Regions from separate parts of the Mesorhizobium sp. M0029 genome, predicted to be linked through region 2. Evidence: predicted binding sites of a transcription regulator. Region 2 holds the regulator's gene; each other region holds the start of a gene.

Region 1 (2,263 bases), on a different contig from region 2:
AATAGTGTCCGCTGAGCAAAGAGCGGCCGAACCGCTTCTCGGCTTCTGCGTGTTCTCCGGGCATGAATTCGAGCCGGCGGTCGAAATTGCCGAAGCACGGCGTGCTCTGAGCAAAGCTGGCGATCTCTTCGTGGATTGCCTGCGGAAGGACCAGTCCGGAGAACAGGCCATCGGTGCGCAGCGCCGCGAGGATCGACTTGAGGTCGACGCCCCTGAACATCGTAGCTCCGGCACTCTGCGCGGGGCGCGCGGCTTTGGCGCCAAGCCAGTGCAGCTTGCGCGCCGGCATGGTGCGGGCAAGCACGAACATCGGCAGCCATGCGGGATTTTCGCGCAGGTCGGAGAGATAGGTCGGAATACGCACCGCAACGCGGCGGAGCAGGCTGCCGTTGCGGGCAATGGCTTCCAGGCTGGGGGCGCCGGATTTGTCAGGGGACGAAAGGTTCATCGGGGTCCTCAGATATGAACGGCAGCAACGACGACGCGGCGCTTGCTTACCGCTCCGGCACTACCCAAACCCCGATATCCCGCATCAACGGAATGCTAATCCCGCGTCAGCTTTTGTGCAATGCACAATAGCTTTTTGCGGCGAAAAAGAGGGATGGTGCTGCGACCGTGCCAATGCGGATGAGACGCCGACGCTGCCCCTCATCCGCCCTTCGGGCACCCTTCTCCCTGGGAACGGGAAAAGGGAGAAACATCACTTCTTCGGCGCCAGCCAAATTTCGGCGTCGAGCCGCCTGGTGGCGAGACCGCGCGCAAGGGCTTCGGCGCTGTGCGCGTTCTTCGACAGGGCAGCGGCCTGGCGCTTGCTGATGACCAGCCCTTCGGCCAGCGCCCGGTTGCCCGAAAACACCCGTGACAGGAACGGCGTGCGGCTGCCGCGCGCACGGCAAAAGCGCGCCGGCATGGTTTGCCGCGCCGTGTGAGCGACAACGTCGTCGATCCAGCCCTCCGCCAGCCTTGCGCCGGGTTCCAGAAACAGCAGCCAGTCACCCTTCGCCTGCCTGATTCCCGCGGCAATGCCGCCGGCCACGAAGTGGCAGCCGGCATGATCGGCAACCCGATGCGTCTGGTCGGTCGAGCCGGTGTCGCAGACGATGACATCGCGCACCACGCCCTCGACCGCGCCGCCGATCAACGAGGCGAGCGTGCGGGCAAGGCCTTCTTCGTCATCCCGGGTTTCGATGAGAACGCTGAGCATTTTTAGCCGAATAGCGGAAAGCCCGGCGCAGCGCCAGTTTTGCATGGCCCAACGAAAAAGTTCTTGCTTTGTTCTCATCAGCGAAATAGGATTATTTTCATGAACAGAGCGATTCGACAGCCAGCCGACAGTCCTTGGGAAAGGGCCAAAATGGAACATATCGTGCGTGCGGACATTGCTGCTTTCGGAGCAGGGCGAGCCGAGATGGCCAATGCGATGATCGAACAGAGCGGCATGCGCGTCCGTCCGGATCGCAACCGCGGCCGTTCCGCGGGCATCAACCCGTCCGGCCGGTTCGAGCCGGTCAGCCGGCATGTGTTCGACGACGGCTGGAATTCGCTGGAGGAATTGCCGCCGTTCAAGACCGAAGTGCAGGTCGAGAAGCCGCGCACCATCATCACCCGCAACGAATCGCCCGACATTTCCTTCGACCGCTCGATCAACCCCTATCGCGGCTGCGAGCATGGCTGCGTCTATTGTTTCGCCCGGCCGACGCATTCCTTCATGGGCCTGTCGCCGGGGCTGGATTTCGAAGCGAAGCTGTTTGCCAAGCCGGATGCGGCGCGGCTGCTCGACAAGGAACTGTCGAAGGATGGCTATCAGCCGCGCACCATCGCCATCGGCACCAACACCGATCCCTACCAGCCGATCGAGAAACAATACCGGATTATGCGCGAGATCCTCGAAGTGCTGGAGGCGCGCGGCCATCCGGTCGGCATCGTCACCAAATCCCATCTGGTGACGCGCGACATCGACATCTTGTCGCGCATGGCCGAACGCGGGCTGGCCAAGGTGGCGCTGTCGGTGACGACGATGGACCGCATGCTGGCGCGCACCATGGAGCCACGCGCGTCGACGCCGACCAAGCGCCTCGAGGCGATCCGGCAGCTTTCCGATGCCGGCATCCCGGCCTCTGTCATGGTGGCGCCGATCATCCCCGGCCTGACCGACCAGGAGATGGAGCGTATCCTCGATTCGGCACGCGCCGCAGGCGCCCGCGAGGCCGGCTATGTGATCCTGCGCCTGCCGCTCGAGGTGGCGCCGATCTTCAAGGACTGG
Region 2 (2,263 bases):
CGTGGCGATCGAACACCATACCGCCCTGATGGAAGCGGCCCTCGATCGCGACGTCGAACGTGCGAAAACTCTGATGACCGCTCACATCGGCTACACGCTGCAGGTCTATGCCCAGAGTGAACCCGGCGCGGATGCTGCGCAGCCCCGTCCGAAAAGGAAGCGGCGATCGTAGCCGACGACGCAGGGCACTTTGTCTTCGTTTCACCCCGTTGCCGGCCAACGACTACGAGCGCCGCTCGCGGTGCCGAACGTCACGCTGAACAAAACGTCAACACATTCATTAAACTTTAAAAGGTTGCGGAACACAACTGGAACAGATAGTGTTTGTTCTGGGTTTGTTTTTTCTGATTCTGGTTTCAGAACCCCTGGGGGCCGCGATGCTGACGCGCAAACAACATGAGCTTCTGATGTTCATCCATGAACGCCTGAAGGAGAGCGGAATCCCGCCGTCCTTCGATGAGATGAAGGAAGCGCTTGACCTCGCCTCCAAGTCCGGCATCCACCGCCTGATCACGGCGCTTGAGGAGCGCGGTTTCATTCGCCGGCTGCCGAACCGGGCGCGCGCGCTGGAAGTGCTGCGGCTGCCCGACTCGATCGCACCAGGCCTCAATGCGGCGAGGAAGTTTTCGCCGAGCGTCATTCAGGGCAGTCTTGGTCAAACCGGCCAAGGGCAAGGCGGCCAAGGACAAGGCGCGATGGGCCAAGGCGGTATCGGCCGCCAGATCAAGCCGGGCTCGCCGTCGCGTTCGATGTCGGCCGGCAATGACGACGCCGTTTCGGCGGTGTCGATCCCGGTGATGGGACGCATTGCTGCCGGTGTGCCGATCGACGCCATCCAGCATCAGACCCATTCGATCTCGGTGCCGCCCGACATGATCATGGGCGGTGAACACTACGCGCTCGAGGTCAAGGGCGATTCGATGATCGAGGCCGGCATTTTCGATGGCGACACGGTCATCATCCGCAATGCCGACACAGCCAGCCCCGGCGAGATCGTGGTGGCGTTGGTCGACGATGAGGAAGCGACCCTGAAACGCTTCCGCCGCAAGGGCGCCTCGATCGCCCTGGAAGCCGCCAACCCGGCCTACGAGACCCGCATTTTTGGACCGGACAGGGTGAAGGTGCAGGGCAAGCTTGTCGGATTGATCCGGCGCTACTGAGCCGGCTTGGGTTTGTACTTTTCACGCTGGTTGTAAGGCGGCAGGCCGCGCGCTTCGCGGGAGAAGCGGCGTTGCTCGTGCCAGGGGCGATACGGCTTGTCGACGGCGAAGCGGATGGTTGGCGCTGCAGCTGCCGATTGCGGATCGAAGAAGACGGCGGCGCTGCCGTCGCGGGCCAGCTGTTTCTTCGTCACGACCAGCACCAGCGGGTCGCGGCACGGATTGTAGGCGGTGGCGTCATCGATGACGATCAGGCTCGCGAAGGCACAGGCCGGCCGCGCCGTCTTGCGGTCTTTCGCAAGCGCTACAATGGCTCCGGAAGGGTGCCGGGCGATACAGAGATCGCCGGTGCAATAGAAGGGCGAGCCGGGCGGCAGATCGAGCGGATCGAGATCGAACCGCGTATCTGTTGCCTCGAAAATCTCAGGTGGGATAATGGTTTCGGCCCGCAGCGCCCGTTTCCAATTGTCCGTGGTGAATTCGTTGGAGCGTTCGCGGTTGAGGGCGAGTTCGCCGCCACCGATCGGCATGGCCACCAGATGCGCATCCTCGGATATGAGCACGTCTGGCGTAAGCACCTGCGGCACCGTCAACAGGCCGGCCAGCGCGAAAGGCACGGCCGCCAACCTGAGCCAGGTGGTGGCCATGGTGGCGATGACGAGGGCGACCGCCACTAACAGCACCGAGCGGATGGAGATCAGCCCGACGGCGTCGACCGGCGAGCGCTCGGAAATCCAGGCCGATATAGCGATCATCGCCATCAGACCCTTGCCCATCACATAGAGGAACGGCCCGTCGGCGCCGAACGGCATCGCCAGTGCGCTGAGCACGGCAAAAGGCATGACGATCAACGAAACAATCGGCATCACGGCCAGATTGGCGATCAGGCTGAGCGGCGACACACGCTGAAAATGCCAGATGGCGAACAGCAAGGTTGCACTGCCGGCGATGATCGAGGTCATGGCGAGGCCGCCCATGGCCAGCGCGAATTTTCGCGACAGGAAGCCGACGAAGGAGCGCTTTGCCGGCGGCGTTCTCACCTTGTCGGCGCGGTAATCGGCCCAGCCGGCATAGGCGCCGACAAGGGCGGCGGTGGCAGCAAA
Region 3 (2,263 bases), 100 kb from region 2:
AGAATGCGCGGTAGCGTTCGATCCAGCCGAGCAGCGGCTCGAGCCCTTGCGGATCGGCGCGATAGTAGGCGTTGCGGCCGGCGCGTCTTTCGCTGACCAGGCCTGCGCCGCGCAGCACGGCAAGGTGCTGCGACACCGCCGGCTGCGACACGCTCATGCCGGTGCGCAACTCCGACACGCTCATCTCGCCGGAAGTCAGCCGCTCGTAGACGGCGCGTCGCGTCGGGTCGGCCAGGGCGCGAAAAATCTCTGCTTCGATCATGGCAAAAGCATAAGTCGATACTTATCGATTTGGCAAGGGGTGTTTTGAATGCCGCGTATTGATTGGATCCTGCCGGGCCTCTAAGCCGCGGGGAACAAGATGGGCCGATCATCGCGAGGCAGGAGTAGTATTTATGAATTCCAACGTCGATCTTTCGTCCGCCGAGAACCTCAACGAGGCTCTGAGGCTCTATCGCCGCCTCGTACTCGGTATAGGAGCGATCGCCGTCATCGGTTTCGTGGCCGTGATCTTGTTGGCCAAGCTGGGTACGGCGCTATCGCCGCCATACGGGATTTACATCTTCGGCGAAGGATTGGGGACCTGGGGCCTGATCGCGGTGGTAGCGGCGCTCGTCGCTCAGGTGTGGTGGCACGGGCGCGCGATCGGGAAATTGCTGAATGACCCGGCTCTGAAATCTGAACCTGCAGTCGGGCTGATGTCGGCGCCAACCGTGATCGCACAGCGCGCCCATGGCATGGGCATGGAGTGGAGCGGCTTTTTCGGTCCGTTGCCACCAGCTAAAAAACGGCGCTGACGACACCGCTTCTCGCCCCTGCGTGTCAGCTAAATCCACGCGCCCGCGTCGGCGATTGCTGCCATTCCTTGACAATCCGTGGTTAACAGTATAGGAACGAAAAGGGAACAAAAACCTTGTGGGAAAAGCCAGCCGCGGCAAGCCAGGATTGTGCGCGGCCTGTAAGGTGAACGACTTGAAATTTGTTTCGGATGAGCACGGAGAAGTGTCATGGCGGGTAGCGTCAACAAGGTCATTCTGGTCGGTAACCTCGGCGCGGACCCTGAAATCCGCCGCCTGAATTCCGGTGATCCGGTCGTCAACATCCGCATCGCCACGTCGGAAAGCTGGCGCGACAAGAACTCCGGCGAGCGCAAGGAAAAGACCGAATGGCACAACGTGGTCATTTTCAATGACCAGATCGCCAAGGTCGCCGAGCAGTACCTGAAGAAGGGCATGAAGGTTTACGTCGAAGGCCAGCTGCAGACACGCAAATGGCAAGACCAGACCGGCGCCGACAAGTACACGACCGAAGTCGTGCTGCAGAAATTCCGCGGCGAGCTGCAGATGCTCGATTCTCGCGGCGAGGGCGGCGGTCAGGTCGGCAACTATGCCGGCGGCGGCGCGAGCCGTGGCTCGGATTTCGGCCAGTCTGGCCCCAATGAGAGCTTCAACCGCGGCGGCAATAGCGGTGGCGGCGGTTCCAAGGGCGGCGGTGGCGGCGGCTCGTCGCGCGAACTGGACGACGAAATCCCGTTCTGAGCTGACGATAGTCAGCGATATCTGAGGAGAGGGTGCGATGTCGCTCGGACCGCTTCTATCGGCGCGCCCTCCCATTCCATGGCACGCCTTCGCGGCCCTTGCCGCGCTGGCCGTTGGCGCTACGCAACTGGCGCTGCCGAAAGGCACGACGCGTCATCGTGTCGTCGGCTATGCCTGGGCGGCGCTGATGATGGTCGTCGCCATCTCCAGTTTCTGGATCCAGCAGATACGCCTCGTCGGTCCGTTCAGCCCGATCCATCTCTTGTCGATTTTAGTGTTGATCGCCGTGCCGCTTGCGGTCTGGCACGCGCATATGCATCGGGTCGCCAAACATCGCAGGGTGATGATATCGCTGTATGTTTTCGCCCTGATCGGCGCCGGCGTGTTCACGCTGCTGCCGGGGCGGATCATGCACACGGTCGTCTTCGGCCAGTGACGCTTTCTGAAAGGAAGATTGCCGTGAAAGCACGGATTAAATGGGTCGAGGAGCGCACCTTCGTCGGCGAGTCCGGCAGCGGCCACAAACTGGTGCTGGGGACCGCCCCCGGGCCGGAAGGCAAGACGCCAGGTCCGAGCCCGATGGAGCTGGTGCTGATCGGCACCGGCGGCTGCTCGGCCTATGATGTCGTCCACATCCTCGAAAAAGGCCGCGAGGCGATCGAGGACTGTGTTGTAGAACTCGACGCCGACCGGGCCGAAACCGACCCCAAAGTCTTCACCCGCAT

Evidence for each region. The regulator LexA, encoded in region 2, represses DNA repair genes until DNA is damaged. The targets are predictions, from matches to a motif close to TGTTCNNNNTGTGTTCNG.
Region 1: a site for LexA is predicted at 1,263-1,280, ahead of NKJ76_RS16710 (PA0069 family radical SAM protein). Genes of this name have one in related genera too.
Region 3: a site for LexA is predicted at 890-907, ahead of ssb (single-stranded DNA-binding protein). Genes of this name have one in related genera too.

The regions. Positions count from the first base shown of each region.
Region 1 is NZ_JAMYVF010000009.1:75,701-77,963, reverse strand. Features, by position in the region: gene NKJ76_RS16720 (hypothetical protein) at 1-448, opposite strand, end outside; gene NKJ76_RS16715 (glycosyltransferase) at 701-1,204, opposite strand; gene NKJ76_RS16710 (PA0069 family radical SAM protein) at 1,355-2,263, shown strand, end outside.
Region 2 is NZ_JAMYVF010000002.1:65,583-67,845, forward strand. Features, by position in the region: gene NKJ76_RS03440 (GntR family transcriptional regulator) at 1-172, shown strand, start outside; gene lexA (transcriptional repressor LexA) at 378-1,160, shown strand; gene NKJ76_RS03450 (ComEC/Rec2 family competence protein) at 1,154-2,263, opposite strand, start outside.
Region 3 is NZ_JAMYVF010000002.1:169,527-171,789, reverse strand. Features, by position in the region: gene NKJ76_RS04045 (ArsR/SmtB family transcription factor) at 1-262, opposite strand, end outside; gene NKJ76_RS04040 (hypothetical protein) at 396-797, shown strand; gene ssb (single-stranded DNA-binding protein) at 1,008-1,538, shown strand; gene NKJ76_RS04030 (DUF2306 domain-containing protein) at 1,576-1,974, shown strand; gene NKJ76_RS04025 (OsmC family protein) at 1,998-2,263, shown strand, end outside.